4 regions of the Kocuria sp. KD4 genome follow, and region 4 is predicted to be linked to each of the others. Evidence: riboswitches for the same ligand, from Rfam matches in the RefSeq annotation. Region 4 holds a riboswitch; each other region holds the start of a gene.

Region 1 (7,503 bases), 570 kb from region 4:
ACGGCGTCGAACACCACGTCCGCCACGGCGCGACACCGCGCGAGGTCCGATGCGCACGTGGTCGCGAGCCGCAGTGCCCCCGCCAACAACAGGTCCCCCGCGAGGATCGCCGCCGAGGCCCCCGCGTGTTCCGCTTCGTGCTCGGGTGCGCCGGCGCGGGCCGCGTCACGGCGGAACAGCTCTCCCACCGTGGGCATGCCCCGGCGCAGCCAGTCGCGGTCCACCACGTCGTCGTGGACCAGCAGGGCCGCGTGCAGCATCTCGAACGACGCCGCCAGGCGCACGCACTCGGGGTCCGGCACCTCTGTCTCCCGGTCGCCCGCCGTGTGGTTCCCGTCTCCGGCCGCATCGCGCACACCCGGCGTCTCCTCGGCATCCCCGGCGTCCGGCGCGACGAGCGGGTCAGGCGCGCTCGATCCATCCCCCGCGCCCCCGGCGAAGGAGGACCACGCGATCCAAGTCAGTCGCGGCCGGATGAGCTTGCCGCCCACCATGTGCTCGCGCACCCGCTCCCACAGCACCCCGAAACCCGGGCTCGTGGGAACTCGATTCGCGGGGGCCGCGAAGAACGCGTCCAGCTCTTCCCCCACGGCGGTGCGGAAACGGCACCAGGCGGCGTCGTCGACGGGGGCGACACTCGGGGAGGCCCCAGGATCGGTAACGGACGGGATCCCGGGAGCCGCTCGGTGGGATTCACGGGACCGGGCGGTGCGTACGCGTTCGGTCATGACCCACCCGCCCCGGGATCGTCCTGGGACGCCTGGTCCGCGCGCCCGCGCAAGTCTTCCAAGTACTCCTCCAGACGGGACTCGGTACCTCTCAGGAACCGGAGGACGGCCTCACGCCCGGGCTCATCCAAGACGTCGAGCTCGTCCTCGACCATCCCGATTACCGGCACGACGTGCTCCCGGGTTCGCTCCCTGGACGAGGTCACCGCGCGCACAGTCATCCGGCGTCGATCCCCCTCCACGGGCTCCCGGACCACGTGACCCGCGCGCACCAGTCGGTCCACCACCGCGGTCGCGGAGGCCGTCGTGATGTGCAGCGCGTGAGCCAGTTCCGTGGGCCCCATGGAATGGACTATGAGCATGGCCATGGCCGCGTAATCGGTTCCCTTGAGCCCCAAGATGCGGCGGATCTCGTACGCGATCTCCGCGTTGAGCACGACCACCCGGCGCAGCGCACGCGACTGCGGGCTCACCGGCCCGTACCACGTTGCACTGCTCTCCATCGCGTCCCTCGCGTTGTGGATAACTAGACAATCTAGTAAACATCATGCTGCACGTGCGGGGGACGTGTCCAACCATGTCACGCGGGTGGAAAACGTTGTCCGCACCTGCCTTGTAGCAGTCATCGGCCGAGAACGCCCTGTCCTCAGCGGGTGATGGACGCGCCCCGTAGTGTCACATCAGACTGCGCAGGGCCCGCAGGACCGCCCCGCCGTAACCACCGTCGAACCTGATCGCATGCACCAGCAGCGGCGGCAACTGGTACCACGGCACCCGGTCGTGCCAGCCGTCCGCGAGGGGGTAGACGTCGTCGTACGCCGCGAAGCATTCCCGCCCGAAACCGCCGAAGAGCTGCATCATGGCCAGGTCGTACTCGCGGTGTCCGTAGAACGAGGACGGATCGATGAGCCAGTTCGTCCCGTTGCGATCCACCACGCGGTTGCCTGCCCACAGGTCACCGTGTAGCAGGCTCGGGGGCTCGGGAGGGCCCGCGAGTTCGTCCGCTCGCGGCGCCAAGCGCGCCAGCAGGTCCGACGCCGCGGGGTCCAGGTGTCCCGCGTCGATCGCCGCGCGCAGCAACGGCTCGATGCGGCGGTGTAACAGGAAGTCGGCCCAGTCGTCCGTGGGCGTGAGATCCACCGGGAACGAGCCGATGCGTTCCGGCAGCTCCGCCGAGAGCCACCCGACGTGCGGGGCTCGCGCGCGGTGGATGGCCGCGAGACCGGCCCCCATGCTGCGTTCCGTGGCACGGTCCTGCCGTCCGGGACCCTCGTCGATCCACTCGAGCACCAGGGCCTCATCGCCCACGTGATGCACCCTGGGCACCCGCACCTCGGCGGGGGCGACGGCGCGCAGCGCCTCGAGTCCCGCCGCCTCCAACGCCAACACACCCGCCGGGGCACCCGGCATGGTCTTGGCGAACAGGGGCCCGTCCGGGGTCTCGAGCCAGTAGGCGCGGGCGGTGTCCCCGCCGCTCAGGGGACGGGCATCGCTCACGCGCAGGTCCGCGACAATCTCACCGGGAAGCTCATCGATGGTGGCCATGCGTCTTGTCTACACCATGCCGCACTGCGCACCACCCCGGACGACTCGGTGGCCACAGTGGAACGCGTGGTGGACGGGGACACCCTGGACGCCACGATCGCGGGGAAGTCCACGCGGGTGCGGCTGCTGAACATCAATACCCCGGAGGTCGCGCGGGACGGTCAGCCCGGCGAGTGCCTCGCGGACGAGGCCACGGCCAAGCTTGAGGACCTACTGCCCAAGGGATCCACGATCCACCTGGAATACGACGTGGAACGCACGGACCGCTACGGCCGCACCCTCGCCCGAGTGACCCGCGACGACGACGGGTTGAACGTCAACCAGGCACTCGTCAAGGCGGGCCTGGCAACGCCCATGACCGTGGGCGCCAACAGCACGTACCGGCGAGAGATGGACAGCGCGTACAACGTGGCCCAGGCCATGCAGGTCGGTTTCTTCGACCCGAAGCAGGACTGCGCGCCGCCGGGGGAATCCGCATCCCCCGACACCACAACTTCGAGCACCGCGAGCCCGAGCGCGACGCCGAGTCCCACCCCGTCCTCCACGTCCACTCCCACGCCGACGCTCGAGGCGCCTCCCGCGGTCGTGGAGGACGAGGTCGCCGTGGGCGATCCGGCACCCCAACCCAATCCCGCTCCGCAACCGAACTACAACTACAACCCCGCCCCCGCGCAGCCCGCGGCACCTCAGCTACCGGCCGCGCCCCGGGTACCTGCTGCCCCGCAGCTGCCGGCGGCACCCCACGTGCCCCCGGCTCCCGAGAGTGATGGCGGCTATCCCGGTTACACCGGCCCCCGGTGCTACGAACCGGGAGGAAAGGTCTGGCACCCGTGCTGAGTCGCTGATGACACGCCAAGGCGCGCCCACCCGGACGGTTGACCGGGTGGGCGTCCCTGCTTTTCGCCACGCTTTCGTCACGCGGGTGCACCGGCGAGCCGCCGGATGCACGGCGGCCCGGACTCAGGGTTCGTGACGACCGGGGTTGGCGGTCGCGCTGCGCAAGGGGGACGGCGTCGTCGTCGGAGCGGGTGCCTGCGAGGACGCGGACCCGCCCGCGGCCGGCGCCGCGGCTATCGAGCGCGAGACCCAGTTCTCGGGTCCCAACTCGGGCATCTTCATGTCCTGCACGTCGTGGGGCAGGATGACCACGGCAGGGCCCAGGTGCCCCCGTGCGGTCCATTCAGCCCGCTTGGGAAGACGAGCGCGGCGGGAGGCCGGCGGTTCCGTCATCGTTCGTGGGCCTCGTCACGAGGCTGTGCTACGCTCGCTCGTAACAAAGGATCATGAGTCCCGGTGCGAAGCTCTGGCTAACCGGGCGGCAACCCTCCAGCTGTAGTGGGGTGCCCCAGATGAGGATCCGGCCGCCGCGCAACCGCGTGGTCGGCAAGTACGGCGCTCGGAGCTCATCCTCCGGCGTCCTAACGCCGGAGGATTTTTTATATGCCCGCACCCCTCGCAGCGTCAGAACCCGCGCCCGTGACTGGCCCGCCCACGGGGACGTCCTGGCTGGTCCGGCGCCCGCGCCGCTCCACGCTTGTCTCGTTCGAAGTGTTCCCGCCGCGGCCCACCGCGGACCCGGACACTGTGTGGCGCAACATCGACGCCATGGCCCAGGCCGGGCCGGATTTCTTCTCGGTCACCCACGGTCACGCCGGCCATCACGGCGTCTCCCGCGAGGCGCTGCGCCACCTGCGCCGCACGACCAAGACCCCGGTCATGGCGCACTTCACGTGCGGTGGCACGGACCGCGCGGGTCTCGAGCGCGCCGTGGACCAGTTGCTGGACGACGGCGTTCGCGACCTCCTCGCGCTGCGCGGCGACCCGCCCCTGGGTACCGGGGAATGGCGGACCCCAGCGGGTGGCCTGGGCCGGGCCTCCCAACTGGTGGAGCTGATCCGGGACGTCGAACGACGTCGCTTCGGCACCGGGTTCCGCCCGGGTCAGCGACCGCTGTCCGTGTCGGTGGCGTGCTACCCGTCCCCCGCGCGAGGCCGCGACTTCGAGGCGGATCTCGCGTCCCTGTGGGACAAGCAGGAGGCCGGCGCGGACTACGCGATCACGCAGGTGCTCTACGAACCCGAGGACTACGCCACGTTCCTGGAACGCGCGCGCTCGGAGGGCATCCACATCCCCGTGGTCGCCGGGCTCATGCCGCTGAGCAACCCTCAAAGGTTGCAGCGCATGACCGAGATCACCGGGGTCCGGGTCCCGGAACGCCTCACCCGGTTCCTGCGCGCCGACACTCCCGAGGAACTGCGCCACCGAGGGGTCGCGGCCACCCTGTCCCTGATCGACGACCTCATGGATCTGGGCTGCGCCGGTTTCCACCTGTACACGTTCAACCGCCCCGAGGCGGCGCTGACCATCCTGGAGCACCTGCGGGTCCGGGATGCCGCACGCGAATACCGAGGCCGCAGCCCCGCGGCCTGACCTCCGCACCAGCCCCGGCCGACCCGTGAACCGATCGTGTTGGCTTCGACCGCCACATCCGGGCAGGCCGAAAACCGTTCGTAGCGGCACCACCCACGCTGACGTTCCCCTTACCCCGCCGCGCCGGAGCACACCCGTTGCCGCGGCTCATCACACCCCCTAACCGCCATACCCCACACCAGCTCCGAGGAGTTCCCATGAGCACCCAGCCCGTCCCGTTCCCCGCCGCCACGATCCTGGGCTACCCCCGCATCGGCCCCGACCGCGAGCTCAAGCGCGCACTCGAGTCCTATTGGAAGGACCCGCAACAGCACCCCGCCACCACCGTGCTGGACACCCTCGCCCGGTTGCGTGAGCGCACCGCCACGCGATTGTCCGAACTCGGCCTCACCACGGATCACGCGGTGCCGTCCGAGGGGTTCGCGGTGGACCACGTCCTGGACACGTCCCTGGCGCTAGGCGCGGTTCCCGCGCGGTTCATCGCGGACGGCTACGAGCCCGCCGCCCCGGACACGCCCCGCGGGATCGAGCTGATCACGGCGTTGTCCCGCGGCACCGATCGGTTGGAGCCGCTCGAGATGACCAAGTGGTTCGACACCAACTACCACTACTACGTACCCGAGATCGGCCCGGACACCCCGTTGCGTGCGAACCCCGAGAGCCTCGTGTCCCGCTACCGGACCACCCTCGGGACCACCGGGATCACCACCCGCCCGGTCCTCGTGGGCCCCGTGAGCCTGCTCTTGCTCTCACGCCCCGAGACCACCGATGCCGTCGCAAGTCACCCCCTGCAGCGCCTCGACGACGTCGTGGCCGAATACGCCGCGATCCTGCGAGCCCTGGCTGAGGCCGGCGTCGAATGGGTGCAACTCGACGAGCCGGCCCTCGCCGCGGACGGGTGGAGCGTGGAACGCACCGAACTCGTGGCCGCCCTCGAGAGCGCCTACACCCAACTCTCGAACGAGCAACAGCGCCCCGCGATCCTCGTGACCGTGGGCTACGGCGATGCCGGCGAGGACGCCCAGCTCGCCCTGGCCCACACGAACATCGACGCCCTGGCCATCGACCTCGACCGCGGGGACGTCCCCGGCAAGAAGGCACTCGAGGCATGGGGCGAACGCCCCGTCGTGGGCGGCGTCGTGGGCGGACGCACCGTGTGGCGCACCGACCTCGCGCGCGCCGTCGAGACCCTGGACCGGCTGCGCGCCGCGGCCCGCGGGCCGGTGGCCGTGGGCACCGCGACGCCGCTGCTGCACGTCCCGCACGACGTCGCCCGCGAGACCGCACTGGATCCGGACGTCACCAGCTGGGTCGCGTTCGCGGACCAGAAGGTGACCGAGGTGGTCGGGCTCGCGCGCGGCGTCGAGCACGGCTGGGATGCCATCCGGGACACCCTGGACGAGGACGCCACGATCCGCGCGGCCCGCGCCGAGCACCCGGCAACTCACAAGGCCGAGATCCGCGAGCGCACCGCCGCGGTGCAGGACGCGGACCGCCAGCGCGCGGACGCCGAACAGCGCCGCGCTGCCCAGCGCGAACGTCTGCGCTTGCCCGTGCTGCCCACCACGACCATCGGATCCTTCCCGCAGACGCCGCAGATCCGCAAGACCCGGGCGGACCACCGCGCGGGGCGGATCACGGAGGCCGAGTACACGGACGCGATCCGCGCGGAGATCGCCCACACGGTGCGCGTCCAGGAGGAACTGGGGCTCGACGTCCTGGTGCACGGCGAACCCGAGCGCAACGACATGGTGCAGTACTTCGCGGAGGGCCTGGACGGTTTCGTGACCACGCAGCACGGCTGGGTGCAGTCCTATGGATCGCGCTGCACGCGCCCGTCGATCCTGTTCGGGGACGTCTCGCGCCCCGCGCCGATCACGGTGGACTGGACCTCGTACGCGGCGTCCCTGACCGAGCGCCCCGTCAAGGGCATGTTGACCGGGCCGGTCACGATCCTCGCGTGGTCCTTCGTGCGCGACGACGCTCCGGCCGCCGAGGTCGCCGACCAGGTCGCACTCGCCCTGCGGGACGAGATCGCGGATCTCGAGCGCGCGGGAACGCCCGTGATCCAGGTGGACGAGCCCGCGCTGCGCGAGCTGCTGCCGCTGCGGGCGGCCGAGCGCCCGGCGTACCTCGAGTGGTCCGTGGGGGCGTTCCGCCTGGCCACGGGCGGGGCGGCCACGGACACCCAGATCCACACCCACCTGTGCTATTCGGAGTTCGAGACCGTCCTGGACGCGATCGACGCCCTGGACGCGGACGTCACCACGCTCGAGGCGTCCCGCTCCGGTTCGGGCATCGTGACCGGGCTCGCGGCATCCGACTTCCCTCGGGACGTGGGTCCCGGCGTGTGGGACATCCACTCGCCCCGGGTCCCCACGTTCGAGGAGCTCGCGGGGCGCATCCGCCACGCGGCGCACGAGATCGGCGCCGAGCGCGTGTGGGTTAACCCCGACTGCGGGTTGAAGACCCGCGGCTGGCCCGAGACCGAGGCCGCACTGGACCGGCTGGTCGCCGCGACGGTCACCGTGCGCGCGGAACTCTCCGCCGACGACGCCGCTCGGACGGCCGGCGCGCCCGCAGGTGCACCGGCGAACGTGGACCCGAACGACGCGACGACCGTGTCCGGGAGCGTCACTGTCGCCGCGTCGTCGACCCCTGCCGCGGATACTCCGGCGCAGCGCTGATTCACCCGTAGGAAACGTCCACCCGGTGGCCGCCGCCGCGCGGCCACCGGGTGGACCGAGGAAGGAAGAAGACCATGACCGCAGCCACCCCCGCTCCGCTGGGCACGCCCATC
Region 2 (7,503 bases), 1.2 Mb from region 4:
CGGACGTGCTGTCGTTCCGATTGCGGCAGAGGCCCGTGCGGGTCGCGGCGTCCATCTCAACCCTGGCCGTGACGTTCTTCTACCTCCTGGCGCAAATGGCCGGGGCGGGGGCCCTGGTGTCCCTGCTGCTGGGGATCGGCTCCCGGGCCGGGCAGTCCCTGGTGATCGTGATCGTGGGCGTCATCATGATCGTCTACGTGCTCGTGGGCGGCATGAAGGGCACCACATGGGTGCAAATCATCAAGGCGTGCCTGCTCGTATCCGGCGTGGCCGTGATGACCGTGTGGATCCTGGCCTTGTTCGGGTTCAATTTCTCGACCATGCTCGGCGCGGCCGTGGAGACGAACAACAACCCCGCGATGCTCGATCCCGGGCTGAAGTACGGCGTGAGCGAGATCTCCAAGCTGGACTTCATCTCGCTGGGTCTGGCCCTCGTCCTGGGTGCCGCCGGCCTGCCGCACGTGCTCATGCGCTTCTACACGGTGCCCACCGCCAAGGAGGCCCGCAAGTCCGTGGTTTGGGCGATCACTCTGATCGGCCTGTTCTACCTCTTCACCCTGGTGCTCGGGTTCGGTGCGGCCGCGCTGATCGGTGCGGACCGGATCAAGGGCGCGCCTGGTGGTGTGAACTCGGCGGCTCCGTTGCTCGCGTACGAACTCGGCGGGTCCATCCTCATGGGTCTGATTGCGGCGGTCGCGTTCGCCACGATCCTCGCCGTGGTCGCCGGTCTGGCCATCACGGCCTCCGCGTCATTCGCACACGACATCTACACGTCCGTGATCAAGAAGGGCACCTCGGACCCGCGTCAGGAACTGCGCGTGGCCAAGACCACCGTGGTGGTCATCGGCCTGATCTCGGTCGCCGGCGGCATTGGCGCGCAGGGTCAAAACGTGGCGTTCCTCGTGGCCCTCGCCTTCGCGGTAGCGGCCTCCGCCAACCTGCCCACCATCCTCTACTCGCTCTACTGGAAGCGCTTCACCACGCGCGGCGCGGTATTGTCCATGTACGGCGGGCTGATCATCTCCGTGGTGCTCATTATCTTCTCCCCGGTGATGTCCGGATCGGAGACCTCCATGATCCCCACCGTGGACTTCGCGTTCTACCCGCTGTCCAACCCCGGCATCATCTCGATCCCGGCGTCCTTCCTGCTCGGTTTCCTGGGCTCGCTCAGCGAGCGCCGGCCGGAGGACCCGCGCAAGCAGTCCGAGATGGAAGTGCGTTCCCTCACGGGAGTGGGAGCGGAGAAGGCCGTCTCGCACTGACCCGGTTCACCGCCCCTTGACACGGCCGCCGTGTCCGGTTTCATCCGGACGCGGCGGCCCGTGTAGCGTTGGTGTCTGGTACTACACTGTGAACCAGTTCGCTGACCACATGCGGTTGCGGAACACCGCAAACGCGCACAACGAGAACCAGAGGTGGAGAAATGGGCATCATTAGCTGGATCATCCTCGGTCTGATCGCCGGCGCGCTCGCCAAGCTGATCCTTCCGGGCAAGCAGGGTGGCGGGATCATCGTCACCATCATCCTCGGCATCGTGGGGGCCTTCCTGGGCGGCTGGCTGGGTAGCTTCATCCCCGGCCTGAGCGACGGGATCAACAGCTTCAGCATCGGCACGATCATCACGTCCGTGATCGGCGCGATCATCGTGCTGCTCATCTACGGCGCCGTCGTCGGCCGCCGTCGCTGAATCACCCGCGGGTCCTGAACGGGACTTCCACACAAGGGCGTCACCTCCGGGTGGCGCCCTTGTCGTATCTCCCGTGTCGTGCGTCCGGAGTCGTGTGCTCGGTGTCGTGCGTGCGGGGTGCGGCGCTCACGCGATACTGGGGTCATGACTTCCTCCACCGGCATGACCCCCGATCTTGACTCCGCCACCCGGCAGGCCCCCCGGCGCCTCGTGATCCTGGGGTCCACGGGATCCATCGGGACGCAGGCGCTCGACGTCGTGTCCGAGGCCGCGGGGCTGCGCCGGCCCGTCTCGGATGCCACCCACGAGCCCTTCGAGGTCGTGGCGCTCGCCGCGGGCGCGGGTCACCTCGAGCTGCTCGCTCAGCAGGCCGTGACGTTCGGTGTCCGTGCGGTGGGCACGAGCGGTACGGCGGACGACGCCGCCCGGTTGCGTGAGCTGATCGCGGACCGGTCACGCGCGGCGTCGTCGGCGGCACCCGAGGTCCTGTACGGGCCGGACGCTGCAACCCGGATCGCGCAGTGGGAGGGTTCGGACCTCGTGTTGAACGGAATCACCGGGAGCATCGGGCTCGCACCCACCCTGGCGGCGCTGGGAGCGGGTCGGCGGGTGGCGCTCGCGAACAAGGAGTCCCTGATCGCGGGCGGTCCGCTCGTGTTGCGCGCCGCGGCGGACACGGGCCTCGAGGACGCGCTGATCCCCGTGGACTCCGAACACTCGGCGATCGCCCAGGCCCTGCGCTCCGGGACGGCCTCCGAGGTGCGCCGGCTCGTGCTCACGGCGTCCGGCGGACCGTTCCGCGGCATGACGCGCGAGCAGCTCACGCGCGTGACACCCGAACAGGCCCTGCAGCACCCCACGTGGGACATGGGGGTCATGGTCACCACGAACTCCGCGACCATGGTCAACAAGGCACTGGAGGTGCTCGAGGCGAGCCTACTGTTCGACGTCCCCCTGGACCGGATCGACGTCACGGTGCATCCGCAATCGGTCGTGCACTCCATGGTGGAGTTCGTGGACGGATCCACCCTGGCGCAGGCGTCCCCGCCGGACATGCGCCTGCCCATCGCGCTCGGAATCGGCTGGCCCCACCGCGTGACCGGTGCCGCCGCGGGGTGCGACTGGACCCGGGCCGCACAGTGGACGTTCGAACCGCTCGATTCGCAGGTGTTCCCCGCCGTGGAGCTCATGAAGCACGCGGGTTCGCGCGGCGGGACGTGGCCCGCGGTGTTCAACGCCGCCAACGAGCAGGCCGTGCACGCGTTCCACCGCGGGGCGCTCGGCTTCACGCAGATCGTGGACATGGTCGAGCGTGTGCTGGAGGATCACGACGGCGTCACGCGGCCCACCCTTGAGGACGTCCTGGGGGCGGAGGAGTGGGCCCGGGCCCGCGCGGACGAACGTATCGCCGGGATGGCATAGGGCCCTTCCGGCGGTCGTCGGCCCATGGCAGGGCCATGCTAGAATTCCGGGTGGATGACGAGATCCGGCGCGTAGCTCTGGCTGGCCGGACGGCAACCCTCTCCCGTAGCGGGGTGCCCCAGATGACCATCCGGTCGCGGTTGCAACAGATCACGGCAAGTGCGGTTCCCCGGAAATCAGCACGTACCCGTCCCTGTGCCCTCATCCAGGGGGGACTGTTCGCCCCGCGAGTCCCCGTCACAGACCCCTGGAAAGGCATGATCATGCGAACCAAGCGTTTGATTCCCGTCGTGTTGGCCACCACCCTGGGCCTCACCCTCACCGCGTGCGGCGGCGGCTCCGAAAACTCGGACCCGGCCGCGGACGGCAAGATCACCGTCGGGATCGTGGGCTCGACCCCTGTGCAGGAAGCGTTGAAGCAGGTCGCCGCGGACAACGACATCACGGTCGAGTACGTGGACTTCAGTGACTACAGCCAGCCGAACCCCGCTCTGAAGAGCGGTGACATCGACATGAACTGGTTCCAGCACATCGCGTACCTCGCCGATTACAACAACAACGCCGGGGACACCATCACTCCCGTGGGCTCCACGTCCATCTTCCCGCTGGGGCTGTACTCCAAGAGCGTGAAATCCGTGGGTGACTTCAAGCAGGGTGACGAGATCGCCGTGCCGAACGACTCGATCAACCTGTCCCGCGCCCTGAACCTCTTGCACCAGCAGGGTCTCGTGGAGTTCACCAAGGACACGATCGCCCCCACCGAGCAGGACATCGACACCGCCAAGTCCAAGGTCACGGTCCGCCCGGTCTCCGCCGAGCAGACCGTGCTGTCCATGGACTCCGTGGCCGCCTCCGTGGTCAACAACGACTTCCTGGACCGCGCGAACATCGATCCCAAGTCCGCGCTGGCTCAGGACGATCCCACCGCGGACAGCGCCAAGGTGTACGACAACCTCTTCGCCGCGACCGAGGCGAACGCGGACAACGAGACCCTGAAGAAGGTCGCGAGCTTCTACTACGACGACAAGGTCCAGGACGCGGAGAAGACCGAGACCAAGGGCACCGCGGTGCCCACCAAGGTGGATCAGCAGGAGCTCAAGGACTTGCTGGCCCGCTACTCGCAGGACCTCAAGGAGCAGACCAAGTGAGCCCGTCCGCCACGGCGGACACCCTGGTCAGTTTCCGGGACGTGAGCAAGGTCTTCGTCACGGGGTCCAAACGCCGCCCGCGCACCGTGACCGCGGTGGACTCCGTGGACCTGGACATCCGCCGCGGTGAGATCTTCGCGGTGATCGGCTACTCGGGGGCGGGCAAGTCCACCCTCGTGCGGCTGATCAACGGCCTGGAACCCATTTCGTCCGGGGCGCTCGAGGTCGCCGGTAACCGTGTGGACGGGCGCAGCGAATCCCAGCTGGCGCCCATCCGCCGCAAGATCGGGATGATCTTCCAGCAGTTCAACCTGTTCACGTCACGCACCGTGGCGGGCAACATCGATTACCCGCTCAAGCGTGCCGGGTGGAAGCCCGAGGAACGCAAGGCGCGGGTCGCGGAACTGTTGGAGTTCGTGGGCTTGACCGAGCGCGCCGGGAACTACCCCGAGCAGCTCTCGGGTGGTCAGAAGCAGCGCGTGGGGATCGCCCGCGCGCTCGCGAGCAATCCCGAACTGCTGCTCGCAGACGAGTCCACCTCGGCGTTGGACCCGGAGACCACCCAGGAGGTCCTGGGTCTGCTCAAGCGCGTCAACCGTGAGCTGGGGATCACCATCGTGTTGATCACCCACGAGATGGACGTGGTGCGGGCCACCGCGGACCGCGTGGCCGTGATGGACAGCGGTCGTGTGGTGGAGACCGGGACCACCGCGGAGGTCTTCGCCCACCCGCGGGCGCAGACCACGCGCAAGTTCGTCTCCTCGGTCATGCGCACCGTGCCGCGCGCGGACGAGATCGAGAAGCTGCGCCGGGAACACCCCGGGCGGCTCGTGCTGGTGGACGTCACCGACCAGAACCGGATCGGGGACGTGCTCTCGGACGCCGCCCGTGACGGTGTCAGCTTCAACATCGCCTTCGGGGGGATCTCCATCCTGCAGTCACAGTCCTTCGGAACGCTCACGCTGTCCCTGACCGGTTCGGACGAGTCCGTGGACCGCGCCGTCGAGAGTCTGCGCGCCGTCACCACGGTGCGGGAGGTGAGTGAGTGATGGAGTGGTCTGCTCTGGGCCCGCAGTTGCTGGACGCAACCGGGCAGACGCTGTATATGGTCTCCGTGACCCTCGTGCTGGCCGGGCTCATCGGCCTGGCCGTGGGTATGGGGCTCTACGTGACCCGGCGGGGCAGCATCCTGGAGAACGGTCCACTGTTCACCGCGCTGAACCTTTTGGTGAACTTCGTGCGTCCCATCCCGTTCATCATCCTGCTGGCCGCCCTGGGTCAGGTCACGGAATCGGTCGTGGGCACGCGCCTGGGCCCCAACGCCGCGATCTTCACCATGACCATCGGCGCTACGTTCGCGGTGGCCCGCATCGTGGAGCAGAACCTCATGACGGTGGATCCCGGGGTGATCGAGGCCGCGCGGTCCATGGGGGTCTCACGCTGGAAGATCATCACCACGGTGATCCTGCCGGAGGCGCTCGGCCCGCTCGTGCTGGGGTACACGTTCCTGGTCATCGGCATCACGGACATGTCCGCGATGGCCGGTGCGATCGGTGCCGGCGGTCTGGGTGACTTCGCGTTGCGCCTGGGCTATCAGCGCTTCAACGACCAGGTCACGTGGGCCGCGGTGATCGTGATCATCATCCTGGTCCAGCTCGTGCAGTTCTTCGGCAATTGGCTCGCGCGCAGGATCATGCGCCGCTGACGCTCACGCGCCCCGTACCATGGCGACGCCGCCCCCGGAACATTCCGGGGGCGGCGTCGTGTTCGGCGCATCACGTGCGGCTGTAGCACGTGGGAGGAGTGGGGCACAATGGACAGTGCAACATCGCGGGGCGCGCGTCACGGGCCCCGGACGCCACTTCCTTGGGAGGCAATTCGTGACCTCGGTCAATCTCGGTATGCCCGCCGCGCCCCAACCGGTGCTCTCGCCCCGGCGCAAGACCCGCCAGATCCAGGTGGGTTCGGTGGGTGTGGGGTCGGAGCACCCGATCAGCGTCCAGTCGATGACCACGACCCCCACCACGGACATCAACGCCACGCTGCAGCAGATCGCCGAGCTCAACGCCGCCGGTTGCGACATCGTGCGCGTGGCGTGCCCGTCCCAGGACGACGCCGACGCCCTGCCCATCATCGCCATGAAGTCCCCGATCCCGGTGATCGCGGACATCCACTTCCAGCCCAAGTACGTCTACGCCGCGATCGACGCCGGGTGCGCCGGTGTGCGCGTGAACCCGGGCAACATCCGCAAGTTCGACGACCAGATCGAGGGCATCTCCCGTGCGGCGGAGGCCGCGGGCGTGTCCATCCGGATCGGCGTGAACGCGGGCTCCCTGGACAAGCGCCTGCTGCAGAAGTACGGCAAGGCCACCCCGGAGGCGCTCGTGGAGTCCGCCGTGTGGGAGGCCTCGCTGTTCGAGGAGCACGACTTCCACGACTTCAAGATCTCCGTCAAGCACAACGACCCCGTGACCATGGTGCGCGCCTACCAGTTGCTCGCCGAGCGCGGGGACTGGCCGCTGCACCTGGGTGTCACGGAGGCCGGCCCGGCCCTGCAGGGCACGGTCAAGTCCGCGACCGCCTTCGGCATCCTGCTCGGTCAGGGCATCGGGGATACCATCCGCGTGTCCCTGTCCGCGCCTCCGGTCGAAGAGGTCAAGGTGGGCAATCAGATCCTGCAGTCGCTTGGGCTGCGCCCGCGCAAGCTCGAGATCGTCTCGTGCCCCTCGTGCGGGCGCGCGCAGGTGGACGTCTACAAGCTCGCCGAGGAGGTCAACGAGGGCCTGGCCCACCTGACCGTGCCGCTGCGCGTGGCCGTGATGGGCTGCGTCGTCAACGGCCCGGGGGAAGCCCGCGAAGCGGACCTGGGCGTGGCCTCGGGCAACGGTAAGGGCCAGATCTTCGTGCGCGGTGAGGTCATCAAGACCGTTCCCGAGGACCAGATCGTGGAGACCCTGCTCGCCCAGGCCAACGAGATGGCCGAGAGCATGGAATTGGACGAGAACGGCCAGCCGGTCGAGGGCGCGCCGGTCGTGACCGCCGGGTGAGCCTGCGCCGCGCCCCGCGGGTGCTCTCACCCGCCGCCGTGAACCAGTCGGCACTGGACCGCCTGCTGGCGCGGCACGCGGTGTCCGGGGTGTTCGTCGCGGCGCACGTGGCCCGGATCCGGGCCGCCCGCGGTCGGCGGCAGCCGCCCGTGATCGGTGTGGCGGACTCCTCCGGCGAGCTCGTGGGCGCGTGCTGGGC
Region 3 (7,503 bases), 950 kb from region 4:
CCGAGGTCCTGGTAGACCGTGATCACGCGGTCCCAGTTCCACGCGAGCGCCACCACGAACAACAGGGCACCGGCCGCCACAGCGGTGACCGCGGCGAGGAAACCGGCGCGGATCACGGCCCACACGTAGGAACCGGCCCAGCGTGAGTGCTGGCTCGTGCGCTGCAACCAGGACGCGACGTCGGCCCCGAGCACCGCGGCGAGCGAGCGCGAAGCGCTCCACCCGCCCACGAGGGTGCCCAACCCGGCCGGGACCAGGGGCAACAGGGCGGCCGCCACGAGGTCCACCGAGACTTGTTCAGTGCGGCTGAGCCAGCCCACGAGGGCCCCGAAGAGCGCGTACGCGAGCATCCCGGCGAAGAACGGGATCAGGAACTGACCGCGCCAGCACGCCCGGGCGATCCGGCGGCCCGCGATCACCGCGAGGCCGAACGGGATCAGCGTGAGCCCTAGAGGCACGAGCGTGACCGTCCCGCCACCGTCCAGCGACAGGCCCTGGATGGCTTGGATCGTGAGGGGCACGCAGTGCGCGAGCAACCAGACCTGACCGGCGAGCTGCAGGCTCCCGCCCGCGCCCAGGGTCGCGAAGCCCCCCGCAGCCCATACCGCACCCAAGAGCACGGTGCCCAGCAACAGGCCCACCACGGCCACCGCGAGCAGCTCGATCACGCCCTGCAGCGCGAGCGGCATGGGCAGTCCCGGGGAGTCGTCCGGTTCGGGGCGGGGCACGTCGGCGGCGCGCACGGGGGACGAACCGTGCGACGTGAAGCGGTCGCGTACGCCCGAGACCACGCCGGGCAGTGAGGGAAGTTTCATCACCGGACATCTTTTCACGTTCACCCGCGCACCACGGGCAGCGAAGTTAGCCCGGACTTCACCTGCGGGCCACCCCCGGGTGACTCCCCCGTGAGGCGCCGGGCCCACAGTGGGAACCGTGAGAATCGCATTGGTGGCCGAACAGTTCCTCCCCCACGTCAACGGTGTCACTCATTCGGTGATCCGCGTCCTGGAACACCTGCGGGATCACGGGCACGAGGCCATGGTGATCGCCCCCTCCTACGAGAAGACCCTGTTCCTGGGCTCTGTGGACCACGTGGACGGCGTGCGGATCGAACGCATCCCGTCCCTGCCGCTCGCGGGCTATCCCGAGGTCCGCGTGGCGAGCTGCACCGTGAGTCGCATGCAGCGCATCCTGGCCCGTTTCGCCCCGGACGTGGTGCACGTGGCGTCCCCGTTCGTGCTCGGGTGGCAAGCCATCCAGGCCGCCAAGGGTCTGGGTCTGCCGTGCGTGGCCGTGTACCAGACGGACGTGCCCGGTTACGCCGCACGCTACGGTGCATCCGTGCTGGAGACCGCCATGTGGTCCCACGTGCGTGCGATGCACAACAGCTCGACCCTCACGCTCGCTCCCTCCACGGCGTCGATCAGCCAGCTCCACGAGCACGGCGTCCAGCGGGTGCACATGTGGCGCCGCGGCGTGGACACGAGCCGGTTCCGTCCCGCGCTGCGCGATCACGCGTGGCGCGAGCGCGTGGGCGGCGGCAAGCGACTCGTGGGATACGTGGGGCGGTTGGCCCCCGAGAAGCAGGTCGCGGACCTCGCCGCGATCGACGCCCTGCCGGACACCCGGCTCGTGATCATCGGTTCCGGCCCCGGGAAGGAGTCGCTGCGCTCGGTATTGCCCAACGCGCACTTCGAGGGCTTCCTCACGGGCACCGAACTCGCCACGGCCATGGCGTCGCTGGACGTGTTCGTGCACCCCGGTGAGCACGAGACGTTCTGCCAGACCATCCAGGAAGCCATGGCCTCCGGGGTCCCAGTGGTGGCCGTGGGCCGCGGCGGCCCCCTGGACCTCGTGGACTCCTCGCGCAACGGGTGGCTCTACGCCCCGGGTGACCTGGCCGGGTTGCGCGAGCGCGTCCGGGACCTCGCGGGCGACGACGCCAAACGCCTCGCCTTCGCGCGCACCGCCCACCAGTGCGTGCAGGAGCGCACGTGGGGTGCCGTGTGCGAGCAGTTGCTGGGCCACTACGAGCGCGCTCGCACGGTCACCTCCCGGATGCGCGGTACGCGCGGGGCCGGCCTGCGCACCCCGTGAGAAACGCCGCCGGGTGCCAGATGTTACTCAACAGAAGCTTGATTAAGTTTTGATGACATTCTCGGTCCGCGCCTGGCTGGTCCCCCGAATCCACGGATAGGCTCGAAGCAGCTTCACGAGATGCGCCCGCGCAACGACAAGGACGTCACCGCGCGCCCAGAGCTCCAACTCGGCGTACGCCAACCCTCGGTTCAGGGGTGGATTGGATGACGAAGCGGCCGGGGCCACACGTGTGGTTCCGGCAAGCGACCGGAAAAATCAGAGGCCCGACATCATGAACACGACAACCCAGAAATCCCACCCCGACACCCGCGAACAGTGGGTGGACGTCACCGTTCAGGCGGACCCCGCCCGGCACGTGGTGTCCATCACGGGATCGGACGGTCACGAGCACGAGTACTTCGCGGACGACGCCCGTGAGGTCGCACTCGCCGCACAGCACACACGGGGGCGCGGCCAGTGGTGCGCCAAGTACAGCAGACTCCTGGTCCCCGGAGCGTCCCGGGTGACCGGCGGGGTGTCCTTCTACAAGCTGGAGCCCTTGCCCGCGTAGTCCTCACGAGCACGGTCCCCGCGACCGCGAACTCCACGATCGGGTGTGGCCCGGGTCCGGACGGACCCGGGCCACACCCATGTTCTCAGCCTGCTCGGTTCTTGGCGGCCGTGCTCACCGGGCGGTCGCGTCCCGGTCCTGGGCGATCAGCTCGGCGGCGCGTTCACCGATCATGAAGACCGTGATCTTCGGGTTCACCGTCACGAGCTCGGACATCACCGAGGCGTCTGCCACGCGCAATCCGCTCACGCCCTTGACGATCGCATCCAGCAGGAACGCCGTGCGCCCGGTGATGAGCACGTACAGCATGAGCCCGATCGCCAGGATGATGCTCTGCTCGGAAAGCCGCCGGATGCCCTTGTCCACGCCCAAGACGCACGAAGCCACCGCCATGAAGACCCCCAGGGCGGTCAGTGCCGACGGCACCGCCAGGTTTTCGGGGACGCCGAACAGGTAGCGCAGTCCGAAGTTCAACTGGACCACCCCGATCCCCAGGGACGCGGCCACCCCAAGGATGGTCCCCAGCAGCGCCGCGGTGTCCACGGCGTCGCCGGCGGCACCGTGGATCCGGCACCCGATCAGGGGTAGAGAGCGGAGCGGATGCTCAGCGGCATGCCGAAGCCGTAGGCGAAGTAGCCGAAGGCCATGCCCATCAGGGCGTACATGGCCCACCCCGTGAACAGGTTGAACTGGGGTTTCGCGTGGTCCGGGCCCATCTTGATCGTGCCGTGCCTGCTGTCCGCGACCAGGATCACGAGAGCGGCCGTGAGGATGTAGAACCACCCCAGCCGGGAGGCGACCCACGCGACCACGCCGCCGATCACGGCGTCAGCGTGCTCGGGTGCCTCCGTGGCCCAGGCGGACGGCGAGACATGCAGGGTTGCCGCGGCAACGAAGACCCGCCAGTTGACGGGCAACCGGGGTGGCGCAGAGCGAGGGGCCCGGACGGGGCGGGCGGATCCGCGACGGGCGACGAGCCCGGGCGTGGGTGACGGATGGACGAGGAATCGTGTGTGGTCACGTCGGGGATGCGGGTCGGACGTCGGACGACCCGGGGTTGAGGCGCCTTACTACCAGCCGTTAGTCATGGCACGCCACCTCACTTTAGGAAAGGGCCGCGCAGCGGCCGAATGCAGCCGCGCGGCCCCACGAGTACACCCCCCCCCCCGCTCGCCCGGGGCGGCACTGTCAGCCCAGCAGCTTGGCCACGAGGGCGCTCGCGAACTCCTCGGAGACATCCCCGTAGTTCAGGGAGAAGTCCTCGTCCACGAGCGTGGGCAGCAGCCCCGAGCACAGCACCGTGGCGCGCGCGTACAGCCCCGGCAGGGCGGCACCGATGGGCACGGAGAGCAACCGCAGCTCGGGATCGTAGCTGACCAACGCCGTGCCGGTATCCCGCGCCGCGAGGTGCTTGCCGAGCCCCGAGGACACGGGACGGGCGTGACCCGAGACCACGTCCTCCGCGGTGCGGTACGCGTAGCGCGTCTTGTGGTGGTGGTTGATCCGGTACAGCCCCGCCTGGTTGCGGTCGTCCGTGGCCTCCCACGTGGCGTCCGCGGGCACGAAGCGTTCCGCGACCCCGTTGTACTGCATCTCCTTCAGTGGCAGCCCGGCGACGACCGAGGACAATGGGGGCAGGGTGTCGAGCATGACGGGCCCGGCGTCGTAGACCACGTCGCACAGCCCCTCGGGCAGCAGCTTGCTCAGCGCGTCGAGGTCCACATCCTGGAGCATGGTGGTCGCGTGGTCCTCCGGGGACAGCACCACGACCTCACCACCCTGGGCCCCGACCGCCTGCGTCACGGCGTCCTCTTGGTCGGTCTTCCACCCGCCCGTGAGCAGGATGGAGCCGTCCACGAGCTGGGTCAGGGCCGGGGAGCACACCTGCCAGCGGCGCACCGTCCAGTTCTCGTCCCGGATCACCTCGAGGAAACCGAGGGCCTGCAGGTGACCCACGAACCATTCCTCGAAGCGCTCGGAGTCCTCGAGCTGGCGCGCCACGATGGACAGGCTCGACCGCTTGCCGCCACCCAAGAACGTGAGGATGTCCTTGAACGGCGCCCAGGACCCCGGGTACTCGCCCTCGTCCGGGCCGATGAACTGCAGTGCCTCGACCGAACCCGTCTGACCCACCGCCGAGAGCTTGGTGAGCCGGCCGGGGTAGCGCTTGGTGAGCCCGCAGAACTTGCAGCGCCCGAACACCCACGGCGCCTTGGCCTTGGGATCCATGGGGGGCAGGATCACTTTGTGCTTGCCCGTGACCATGCAGGACACGTCCGGGGCCTCGGGCAGCTCGTTGCTGCGCTCGGGGAACATCTGCCCCTCGGCGGACTCCCACCCGGCGACCTCGGGCACGGGGACCTCGTCCACGGTGGCCTCGTGGGGGTCCATGTTGTCGAACGACCCCTGGACGTACTCGTCCGGGATCTCGTCCCGCGTCACCGCGGTGACGGGCCACAACGGTTCCTCCGCGACGTGGACCATCTCACCGTCGTAGCCCAGGGAGCGTTGAGTGATGTAGTAGGAACTGTCCCGCACGCGGAACTCGAGGCGCTGCTTCACGGTGCGCCCGGAACGCAGCACCAGCGTGTAGTCGTTGGGCTTGAGGTGGCCGTCCTCGCGGGCCAGATCGGTCCCGCCCAGGCTCACCTGGAACGGTGGCACCCGGGGTGCGGTGAGCTTGGTGCTCATGAGCTTGAACGAGTGCGGGTTGCGCCACTCGCACTCCACGGACAGGGGGTCGTCGCTGTCCGATGTCACGGTCAACTGCGGGGGCCGCAGGGCCGAGAACCGGTCCACGTCCCCGGGGATCCGCAGCCCGCCGGACAGGGTGATTGCGGGGACCAGGCGGGGTACCAGGGCCGAGAAGTTGTCGTTGACGGTCAGCGCGGGGTCACCGGCACGCAGCACCTGGACGTCGTCGAAGAGCACCCAGCCCTCGCAGACCCCGTTCTCCCCCGGGCCCACCACGCGGTAGTCGGGAGAGGCCGAATCGTCCAGGATCGCGCGGATCTGATCCACCCATTCAGGTTGATCGCGCACCATGATCCGGCACGGCCACGCCGCGGGGACGTGGTCCACGGAGATGAACGTGTCCGAGTACGCGTCCTTGGCGAAGACCACCACGGGCCGCGGATTACGCGTGAGGGTGAGCTCCCCCGCGGTGATCTGCAGCTGCCCGGACAGCAGCGTGTCACTCGTCATGCGGGCGTTGTACGCGGAGATCCCCAGGAACGCGTCCCCGATGTAGGACAGGAACATGGTGCGCGGGCCGACCGTGGTCGCGAGATCCACCTCACGACCGGGCACCAGCCGCTTGGGCACCACGAAACCGAGTTCGTAGATGGGGTTGCCCACGTAGTCCGTGCCGTCCGTGAGGGACAACCCGGGGCTGCGCGAGCCCAGGTGCCGCGTGCCGCGGGCGGCGGCAGCGGCATCGTCGTCGGGGGCGGACTCCCACGCGTCCAACTGGGCGAGGGCGACCTGCAACGCGGGATCGCGCGTGAGGGGGTTGGTCCAGATGCTGCGCAGGCTCTTGGGCACATCGGTGTCCGCGATGTCGAGCCAGAAGTCGATGTAGATCCCGAGCTCCGCCGCGCTCATCCCCTGCGCCGTGGTCAGTTCGAGGTCCTCGAACATCTGGTGCAGTTGCCGCAGCTCGGACGGGCCGAACAGGGTCTGGGACAGAGCGAGGCCCACGGGACGGTGGTTCACGGCGTACGCGGACGGCAACCCGAGTTGGCCGTCGAAGGCCTCGAGCCAATAGCGCAGCGCGTCCCAGTAGGTCTCGGAGTCCTTGCGCACCGAGGTCTCGAGCGCCTTGACGTTGTCCTGGCCCGCTTGCAGCAACACCGCGAGCGGCAGGTAGAACGTGGACACGGACTTCTTGCCCGTGCGCGCCGCGAGCGCGGACATGTGCCGCCCGGCCAGGGCGAACAGGGCCAACAGCGCCACGATGGGCGGCGGGCCGATCCTGGTGAGGTCCTCGAGCTGGCGCCGGGACGTCCGGTACCACGCCTCGGTGAGCTTGTTGAACGCGTCGAACACGGACCGGCGGGAGCCGTCCGTCACGAGCAGCGGCGTCACGGAGTCGGCGAGCGCACGCAGCGTGGCCGGGCCGTCCAGGCCGAATTCCGAGCCGATCTGTTCGAGCATCTTCTCGTCCAGGTCCAGGTGGACCAGTTCCCCGGCCCTCCTGGGGCCGAAGAATGCCCGCGCCACGGCGTCGTTCCAGCGCAGGTACTCGACTTCCCGGGGTCCGGATGCCATTGCGTGGTCCCCCGTGTGGAAACCGGCAGCGTCAGCCACAAATCCTCCGTCTGCGCCGTGCGGCGCGCTCGAAACACGACAATCCCTGTCGATTATAAGTTCCCGCCCGTCGGCGGTTCACTGCCCGATCCCACCGCGCCCCCGGTTTGCACGACGACGACGACGCTGCCCGGGCCCTCGCCCACCGGCGCCCTGCCGTGTCCGCACCGGGCGGTACGGTAGGGGCCATGGATGGTGCTGCGCAGTTCACGGACGCCCGCGGTCCGGGTGCCGCCCCGGACTGGCGCAGCGAACTCTCCCGGATCGTGCCCGGCACGAGTCCCGACAGGGTCGTGGCGGACCCGGAATCCGGACCCACCGTGGCCCTCGAACTGGACCTGGCCCGGGTGCAGAACCGCACCCCGAAAGCGTGGCAGGAATCACCCCGGGAGACCCCGCTGAGTCTCACGGCCCGTCCGGTGCTGCGCGGACAGCGCCACGGGTGGGTGCACACCGGCATCGACTGGGGCAACCTGGCCTCCCACGCCCGCTCCGGGCACCTGAGCGCGGAGCAACTGGACTGGTTCGAGGAGCTGCGAGCGCTC
Region 4 (7,503 bases):
GCTGGTGGCTGCGCGCGGCCACCGCGTCCTGCTCGGCGCGGTCGATCTGACGCTCGCCGTTGCCGGACTCGGTGAGCTCACCCATGGGCACGCCCTTCTCGACGTCCACGAGCCCGTCGTGGGCGAGCGAGTCCGCGAGCCGCATGTCCCCGTAGGACTTGCCCTTGCGGGCGCCCAGGGCCAGGTGTGGCGCGTTGGTCATGGATTCCATCCCGCCGGCCACGACGACGTCCGCCTCACCCAGGCGCAGCATTCGTGTCGCTTCCGTGACGGCCACCAGACCGGACAGGCACACCTTGTTCAGGGCAGCCGCCGGGACGGTCTTAGGAAGTCCGGCCTTCACCGCGGCCTGCTTGGCCGGGTTCTGCCCGGTACCCGCCTGCACCACGTTGCCCATGTAGACGTAATCCACGTCCTCGGGGGAGACCCCCGCGCGCTGCACGGCGTGCTTGATCGCGTGCGCGCCCAGGTCCACGGCGCTTAGGTCCGCGAGCGCGCCCAGCAGTTTGCCCTGGGGTGTGCGTGCTCCGTTGACGATCACCACGTCATTGGCGTTCTCTGTCATTTCTCCTCCTGTACGGGCACGGAGTCCGGGGTGACGTCCACGAGCTCAACCCGGTATTCGGCCTCGGTTTTGGCTGCTACTTCTTCTTCGGTCACACCCGGGGCGAGGGTCCGCAACACCAGCCCGTGTTCCTCCACGTCGAAGACGCACAGGTCGGTGATGATGCGGTCCACGACCCCGACACCGGTCAGGGGCAGATCGCACTCCCGCTTGAGCTTGGCGGAGCCGTCCTTGGCGACGTGTTCCGTCAAGACCAGCACACGAGGTGCTCCGGTCACAAGGTCCATGGCCCCGCCCATTCCCTTGACCATCTTGCCGGGAATCATCCAGTTGGCCAGGTCGCCGCGCTGCGAGACCTGCATGGCCCCCAGGATCGCCATCTTCACGTGTCCACCGCGGATCATCGCGAAGGACATCGCGGAGTCGAAGATCGCGGCCCCCGGCTGCAGGGTGATCGTCTGCTTCCCGGCGTTGATCAGGTCCGGGTCCTCGTCCCCCTCGTACGGGAACGGGCCCATGCCCAGCGCCCCGTTCTCGGTCTGCAGCACCACGCTCACGCCCTCGGGCAGGTTGTTCGCCACGAGTGTCGGGATCCCGATGCCCAAGTTCACGTAGTCGCCGTCGGTCAGTTCCGACGCCGCGATGGCCGCCATCTCATCACGCGTCCAGCTCATGCCACCGCTCCTTCCGCTCCGCCGTTGCCCGCGCCCCGGGCGGCACCACCGCCGGTCCGCACGTCCGTCCCGCCCTCCGACGACGACGCCGCGGGCCTCGGTCGCGTGGTGCGCTGCTCGATCTCCTTGGGCGCCCCCGAGTACTGCACCACGTGCTGCACGAAGACCCCGGGGGTCACGATGTGGTCCGGGTCCAGCTCACCCGGGGCCACGACCTCCTCGACCTCCGCGAACGTGATCCGCGCGGCCGTGGCGCACACCGGGTTGAAGTTGCGCGAGGTCCTCCGGTAGATCAGGTTGCCGTCCGTGTCCCCTCGCCACGCGTGCACCAGGGCGATGTCCGCGACGATCCCGCGTTCCAGGATGTAGGTGCGCCCGTCGAACTCCGCGGTGGGCTTCCCCTCCGCCACGCGCGTGCCCACACCGGTGGCGGTGTAGAACGCGGGGATCCCCGCACCGCCCGCGCGCAGCCGTTCGGCGAGCGTGCCCTGCGGGTTGAACTCGACCTCGAGCTCACCCTCCAGGTACTGGCGGGCGAACTCCTTGTTCTCCCCCACGTACGAGGACAGCACCTTACTCACCTGCTTGTTCTCCAGCAGCAGACCGAGCCCCTTGCCGTCCACGCCCATGTTGTTGGACACCACGGTCAGGTCCTTGGCTCCGTTGTCCCGGACCGCTTCGATGAGGTCCCGCGGGATCCCGGACAGTCCGAAACCGCCCACCGCCACGGTCATCCCGTCCCGCAGCGTCTCGGCGAGCAACTCGGCCACGTTGTCCCTGAGTTTGGACATGGTCACCCCTCCAGTGCGTGATCTGCCTCTCAGGCTAGAAAGTGACCACATCTTGGTCAATGCTTCACCCGTAATCGTCGATGAAGGGATCACAATCTGAAAAACTGTCGCTAGTCTGTCCATATTGTGAACGTCCCGACGCAGGAGCGTGTATGACCCCGCAGAAATCCCGGAACCCGCAGCCCTCCCCGCAGGGCACGCAGGTGGTCTCCCGGATCGCCGCGATCCTGCAGGCCGTGGCATCCGGGGAGTCAACCGGATCCACCGCGGCCATCGCCCACCGCACGGGGCTGACCCGGCCCACCGCGCACCGATTGCTCGCAGCGCTCGCCGCCGAGGGGCTCGTGGACCGCACGGAGGACGGCAACTGGGCCCTGGGTCCCGAACTGCACATCCTGGGCACGGTGGCCGCCCAACGTTATCCCGCCCAGGACCTCGCGACCCCGTGCCTGCAGCGGCTCGCCGAGGCCACGGGCGAGTCCGCGTTCTTCTCCGCTCGCCGCGGCAACGAGGTCATCTGCCTGGCCCGGGTGGAGGGGGCGTTCCCGGTGCGCTCGCACGTGCTCTACGAGGGCCTGCGGTTGCCCCTGGGCGTGGCCTCCGCGGGACTCGCGATCCTCGGTCACCTACCCCCGGACCAATTGGAGACCGCCCTCGCGGACACCCGGGAGGAGCGGACGCGCCTCGGTCCACAGCACGACGACGCTCACGTCCGCCGCCTCGTCGCCCAGGTCCGGGAGGACGGCTGGTCCCTGAACCCCGGACGTATTGTGGAGGGCTCGTGGGGCATGGCGGCCGCGGTGTTCGACGCGACCGGCCAACCCCGCTACGCGCTCTCCCTGACGGGGATCGAACCCCGGTTCACCACGGAACGCAGACCCCGCCTCGGGGCGGCTTTGCTGGACCAGGCCCACAGGCTCTCCACGGCGCTGCGCGCGGGGGCCACGACCGTGTGAACCGGACGCAGCGGCGTCGTCCCGTACCGTCAGACCCCGCGTCCTCGCACCCCGGAACATCTGTGCCCCGATACCGCACGCGTTGTGCGACTGCGGGTGTTTTTTCGGGACGCAGATGTTCGGGCCCTTGGCCGGAGAGGGGCCGTGGAACGCGGGCCATTGCCTCGACACCGAACGGCAGCGAGGGTGGACGCGGCGACGTCGCCCCGCACTCAGGACGCCGTCCAGCCACCGTCCATCGCGTAGGACGCACCCGTGACCATGCCCGCGGACGGGCCGGCCAGGAACGCGATGAGCTCGCCAACCTCCTCGGGTTCCACGAGGCGCTTGATCGCGGACTCGGTGAGCATGATCTTCTCGATCACCTGGTCCTCGGGGATCCTGTGGGTCGCGGCCTGGTCCTTGATCTGCTTGTCCACGAGCGGGGTGTGCACGTAGCTGGGGTTGACGCAGTTGCTGGTCACACCGTGCTCGGCGCCCTCCAGGGCCACGGTCTTGGACAGCCCTTCGAGCCCGTGCTTGGCCGTGACGTACGCGGATTTGTACGCGGACGCGCGCAGACCGTGGATGGAGGAGACGTTGATGATCCGGCCCCATCCGCGCTCGTACATGTGCGGCAGTGCGGCACGGATCAGCAGGAACGGAGCCTCGAGCATGAGCGTGAGGATGCGGTGGAAGTCCGCGGGGTCGAAGTCCTGCACGGGTGCCACCTTTTGGATCCCCGCGTTGTTGACCAGGATGTCCACGTCCAGGCTCAGTTCGGTGAGCGCGGCGGTGTCCGAGAGGTCCACGACCCAGGCTTCCCCGCCCACCTCGGAGGCCGTCGTCTGAGCGGCTTCTTCATTGATGTCCGCGACGACCACGTGGGCGCCGCGGTCCGCGAACGCCTGCACGGCGGCGCGGCCGATCCCGCTGGCCCCACCGGTGACCAGGGCCTTCTTCCCCTCGAGTGATTGCTCCATGACAGCCTCTTTGCGCGTGGACGGTTCTCCTACCGCGTCACGCTACGCCCCGGGGGGCCGCCGGGTCACGATCCGGAACGGACCACCTCGGACCAGCTACGAGTCATGGCCCGCACCGGGGGCCGCCCGGTCACGGAAACCCCGGTGATCCCAGCCCGAGGGGCCGGGGCGCGAGGAACCCGGGGAGCGGCGTCGTCGTCCGACACGCCACGACCCCGCGCGCCACGAATGGCGTCCGCGCCTCGCGATGCTGTTGGATGGAGCAGTACCCATCCAGAGCGGCCGAGAGATCTGGCTCGTGGAAGCCGCAGCAACCGGGGTGACACCGGTGCTAACGCCAGAACCGATGGAAAGGATCAGCACAGCCATGCCCTTGAACACCGATCGCATCCAGACCACCCACGTGGGCTCCCTGCCTCGCACGCCCGAGCTGCTGAAGGCCAACAACCGTTTCCAGGCGGGCGAGATCGACCTCTCCCAGCTGGGCGAGGCGCTCGACGAGGGCGTCACGGAGATCGTGCGCACCCAGCGCGAGATCGGCATCGACATCGTCAACGACGGCGAGTACGGCCACACCACGTCCGGCGCCGTGGACTACGGGGCCTGGTGGAACTACTCGTTCCACCGCCTGGGCGGGCTGACCCCCACGGACGAGGACCGCTGGAACGAGGGCGAGAAGCACCGTTCCAGCCCGGGACACATCGTGCTCACGAGCTTCCCCGACCGCCGCGACCGGGAGCGCTTCCGGGACGCCTATGAGGACCCCATAGCGGGCGTGCTCGTGCACCGCAACACGGTCTCCCAGCCCAAGATCACGGGCCCGCTGACCTACACGGGTCAGGAGGCGGTGGCCGGGGACATCCGCCGCGTGAAGGACGCGATGGCTCTGAACGGTGCCACGCAGGGCTTCGTCGCGGCACTGTCCCCCGGCTCCTGCGCGCGCGTGAAGAACGAGTACTACGCCACGGACGAGGAACTGGTCTACGCGTGCGCGGACGTGATGCGCGAGGAGTACAAGGCCATCGTAGACGCCGGACTGACCGTGCAGATCGACGACCCCTCGATCGCCGAGTCCTGGGACCAGATCAACCCCGAGCCCACCGTGGAGGACTACCTGGCCTTCACCCAGCTGCGCGTGGACGCGCTGAACTACGCACTGCGCGACCTCCCCGAGGAGCAGATCCGCTTCCACCTGTGCTGGGGTTCGTGGCACGGCCCGCACACCACGGACCTCGAGTTCAAGTACCTCGTGGACCTCATGCTCACCATCCGCGCGCAGGGCTACAGCTTCGAGGCGTCCAGCCCGCGCCACGGCCACGAATGGAAGGTCTGGAAGGACCACCAGCTGCCCGAGGGCAAGGTGGTCTACCCCGGTTTCGTCTCCCACTCGACCAACGTGGTGGAGCACCCCGAGCTCGTGGCGGACCGGATCGAGCAGTACGCGTCCGTGGTGGGCAAGGAGAACGTGATCGCCTCCACGGACTGCGGTCTGGGCGGGCGGTTGCACCCGCAGATCGCGCTGGCCAAGCTCGAGTCCCTCGTGGAGGGTGCGCGGATCGCGTCCGAGCGCCTGTTCTAATCAGGCCGCGCGGCTGGTCCTGCAGCTTTTAGTCTCACCGCGTCGCTGACCGTTCCGGTTCCCCGATCTTCCCGGACGACGACGCCGCCCGCCCCCTTCCGCTGCGCCCGCACCTTCCACGGTGCGGCACGGCGGGAGGGGGCGTTGCCGTGTCATGAACGCGTCACAACGGCCGACATGCTGCCCGCCCGGGTGAACGGCCCGGGAAAAATATACGATTTAATACACGAAACGTGTGGCGCGCTTCACATTATTTCGTACACTTATTTCGAGACCAATCGGTCGGTTATTCCCCTGATCCACTCCGCCACTGGCACCCCACGGACCCCGCGTCCGCCGATCCTGGAGACCCACATGGCATCCACCACCTCAGCGCCCGCTCAGCCGGCGCACACCATGACCCGAGAAGAACGCAAGGTCCTTGCGGGCACCCTCGTGGGCACCACCATCGAGTGGTACGACTTCTTCATCTATGCGCAGGCGGCCGCCTTCATCCTGGCCACCCACTTCTTCAACCCGGCGGGCGAGCAGAACGCCACGCTGGGACAGATCCTCGCCTGGGCGTCCCTGGGCATCAGCTTCCTCTTCCGTCCCCTGGGTGCGATCGTGGCCGGTCACATCGGTGACAAGTACGGGCGCAAGATCACCCTGGTCATGACCCTCTTCGGGATGGGCGCGGCCACCACGCTGATCGGCCTGCTGCCCACGTACGAGCAGATCGGTATCGCGGCCCCCATCATCCTGCTGGTCCTGCGTATCCTGCAGGGCTTCTCCGCCGGTGGTGAGTGGGGTGGTGCGGCCCTGATGTCCGTGGAGCACGCGCCCGCGAACAAGCGCGGCTTCTTCGGCGCCTACCCCCAGATCGGTGTGCCCCTGGGCGTACTGATGGCCACCCTGTTCATGTTCGGTCTGAGCACCATCCTGACCCCCGAGCAGTTCGAGGCCTGGGGCTGGCGCGTTCCGTTCCTGTTCTCCATCGTGCTGATCTTCGTGGGCTGGCTGATCCGCCGCTCCGTGGACGAGTCCCCCGTGTTCCTGGAGATGCGCCAGCGCGCCAAGGAGTCCTCCGCTCCCCTGGGTCAGCTGTTCCGGACCAACTCCCCGCAGGTCATCCTGGCCGCGCTGATCTTCGCCGCGAACAACGCCGCGGGCTACCTGGTCATCGCGTTCTTCGCGTCCTACGGCACCAAGGCCCTGGGGATGTCCCGCCCCGAGACGCTGATCGCCACGCTCGTGGGCGGCGTCGGGTGGCTCATCTTCACGATGTTCGGCGGGTGGATCTCGGACAAGATCGGGCGCAAGCTCACGTTCCAGGTCGGCTACGGCATCATCATCCTGTGGGCCATCCCCATGTGGTGGATGCTCAACACGGCGTCCCTGCCCCTGTTCGCGGCCGCGATCTTCATCCTGACGATCGGTCTGGGTCCGTCCTACGGTCCGCAGTCCGCCATGTACGCCGAGATGTTCCCGGCCCGCGTCCGCTACTCCGGTGTCTCGATCGGTTACGCCCTGGGGTCGATCATCGGTGGCGCGTTCGCCCCCATGATCGCCCAGCTGCTGCTCAACCGCACCGGCGCCGCGTGGACCATCGGCCTGTACATCTCCCTGATCTCGCTCGTGTCTTTCATCGCGGTCTCCTTCGTCAAGAAGTCGGACCAGGGCAAGGACCTGCACGTCGCGGAGGTGCACCAGGAGTACGTCCGGGCGCACCCGGACGAGATCGTTCCCCCGGTGGCCGGCGAGCCCGAGACCACCGCTCCGGCGCGCATCCGCCGCCACTGATCCCCGACACACGAACCAACCGTCCCGGCCTCTGATTCGTCGGAGGTCACGACGGCGCACGGCGGGCCCGGCAGCCATACGGTTGCCGGGCCCGTCGCGCTCTTCCCCGCGTGACCGTCATCGATTGACGTGGCTCACATGATCGGGGAACCTTTGCAGTGAACGCTCGGTCAGTTATTGCCCCACTTAGGAGT

The links. A riboswitch is a leader RNA that binds a small molecule or an ion and turns the genes downstream of it on or off. The one in region 4 is predicted to bind S-adenosylmethionine.
Region 1: linked by a shared signal. The riboswitch ahead of HBK84_RS11280 (methylenetetrahydrofolate reductase) and the one ahead of HBK84_RS01270 (cobalamin-independent methionine synthase II family protein) in region 4 are both predicted to bind S-adenosylmethionine.
Region 2: linked by a shared signal. The riboswitch ahead of HBK84_RS08605 (MetQ/NlpA family ABC transporter substrate-binding protein) and the one ahead of HBK84_RS01270 (cobalamin-independent methionine synthase II family protein) in region 4 are both predicted to bind S-adenosylmethionine.
Region 3: linked by a shared signal. The riboswitch ahead of HBK84_RS09625 (hypothetical protein) and the one ahead of HBK84_RS01270 (cobalamin-independent methionine synthase II family protein) in region 4 are both predicted to bind S-adenosylmethionine.

What each region holds. Positions count from the first base shown of each region.
Region 1 covers NZ_CP050449.1:2,518,841-2,526,343, forward strand. The annotation lists gene HBK84_RS11255 (polyprenyl synthetase family protein) at 1-728, opposite strand, end outside; gene HBK84_RS11260 (MarR family winged helix-turn-helix transcriptional regulator) at 725-1,231, opposite strand; gene HBK84_RS11265 (fructosamine kinase family protein) at 1,404-2,273, opposite strand; gene HBK84_RS12710 (thermonuclease family protein) at 2,322-3,110, shown strand; gene HBK84_RS11275 (hypothetical protein) at 3,234-3,386, opposite strand; SAM riboswitch class IV at 3,553-3,669, shown strand; gene HBK84_RS11280 (methylenetetrahydrofolate reductase) at 3,714-4,703, shown strand; gene metE (5-methyltetrahydropteroyltriglutamate--homocysteine S-methyltransferase) at 4,901-7,390, shown strand; gene HBK84_RS11290 (aminotransferase class I/II-fold pyridoxal phosphate-dependent enzyme) at 7,465-7,503, shown strand, end outside.
Region 2 covers NZ_CP050449.1:1,912,611-1,920,113, reverse strand. The annotation lists gene HBK84_RS08620 (cation acetate symporter) at 1-1,262, shown strand, start outside; gene HBK84_RS08615 (GlsB/YeaQ/YmgE family stress response membrane protein) at 1,424-1,687, shown strand; gene dxr (1-deoxy-D-xylulose-5-phosphate reductoisomerase) at 1,850-3,109, shown strand; SAM riboswitch class IV at 3,163-3,277, shown strand; gene HBK84_RS08605 (MetQ/NlpA family ABC transporter substrate-binding protein) at 3,373-4,257, shown strand; gene HBK84_RS08600 (methionine ABC transporter ATP-binding protein) at 4,254-5,306, shown strand; gene HBK84_RS08595 (methionine ABC transporter permease) at 5,306-5,962, shown strand; gene ispG (flavodoxin-dependent (E)-4-hydroxy-3-methylbut-2-enyl-diphosphate synthase) at 6,138-7,304, shown strand; gene HBK84_RS08585 (GNAT family N-acetyltransferase) at 7,301-7,503, shown strand, end outside.
Region 3 covers NZ_CP050449.1:2,138,633-2,146,135, forward strand. The annotation lists gene HBK84_RS09615 (DUF6350 family protein) at 1-815, opposite strand, end outside; gene HBK84_RS09620 (glycosyltransferase family 1 protein) at 934-2,097, shown strand; SAM riboswitch class IV at 2,209-2,351, shown strand; gene HBK84_RS09625 (hypothetical protein) at 2,372-2,650, shown strand; gene HBK84_RS12875 (BCCT family transporter) at 2,765-3,193, opposite strand; gene HBK84_RS12880 (BCCT family transporter) at 3,229-3,567, opposite strand; gene HBK84_RS09640 (hypothetical protein) at 3,839-6,919, opposite strand; gene HBK84_RS09645 (DEAD/DEAH box helicase) at 7,147-7,503, shown strand, end outside.
Region 4 covers NZ_CP050449.1:279,967-287,469, reverse strand. The annotation lists gene HBK84_RS01295 (acetyl-CoA C-acetyltransferase) at 1-565, opposite strand, end outside; gene HBK84_RS01290 (CoA transferase subunit B) at 562-1,239, opposite strand; gene HBK84_RS01285 (CoA transferase subunit A) at 1,236-2,030, opposite strand; gene HBK84_RS01280 (IclR family transcriptional regulator) at 2,183-2,986, shown strand; gene HBK84_RS01275 (3-hydroxybutyrate dehydrogenase) at 3,199-3,948, opposite strand; SAM riboswitch class I at 4,215-4,301, shown strand; gene HBK84_RS01270 (cobalamin-independent methionine synthase II family protein) at 4,316-5,527, shown strand; gene HBK84_RS01265 (MFS transporter) at 5,882-7,309, shown strand.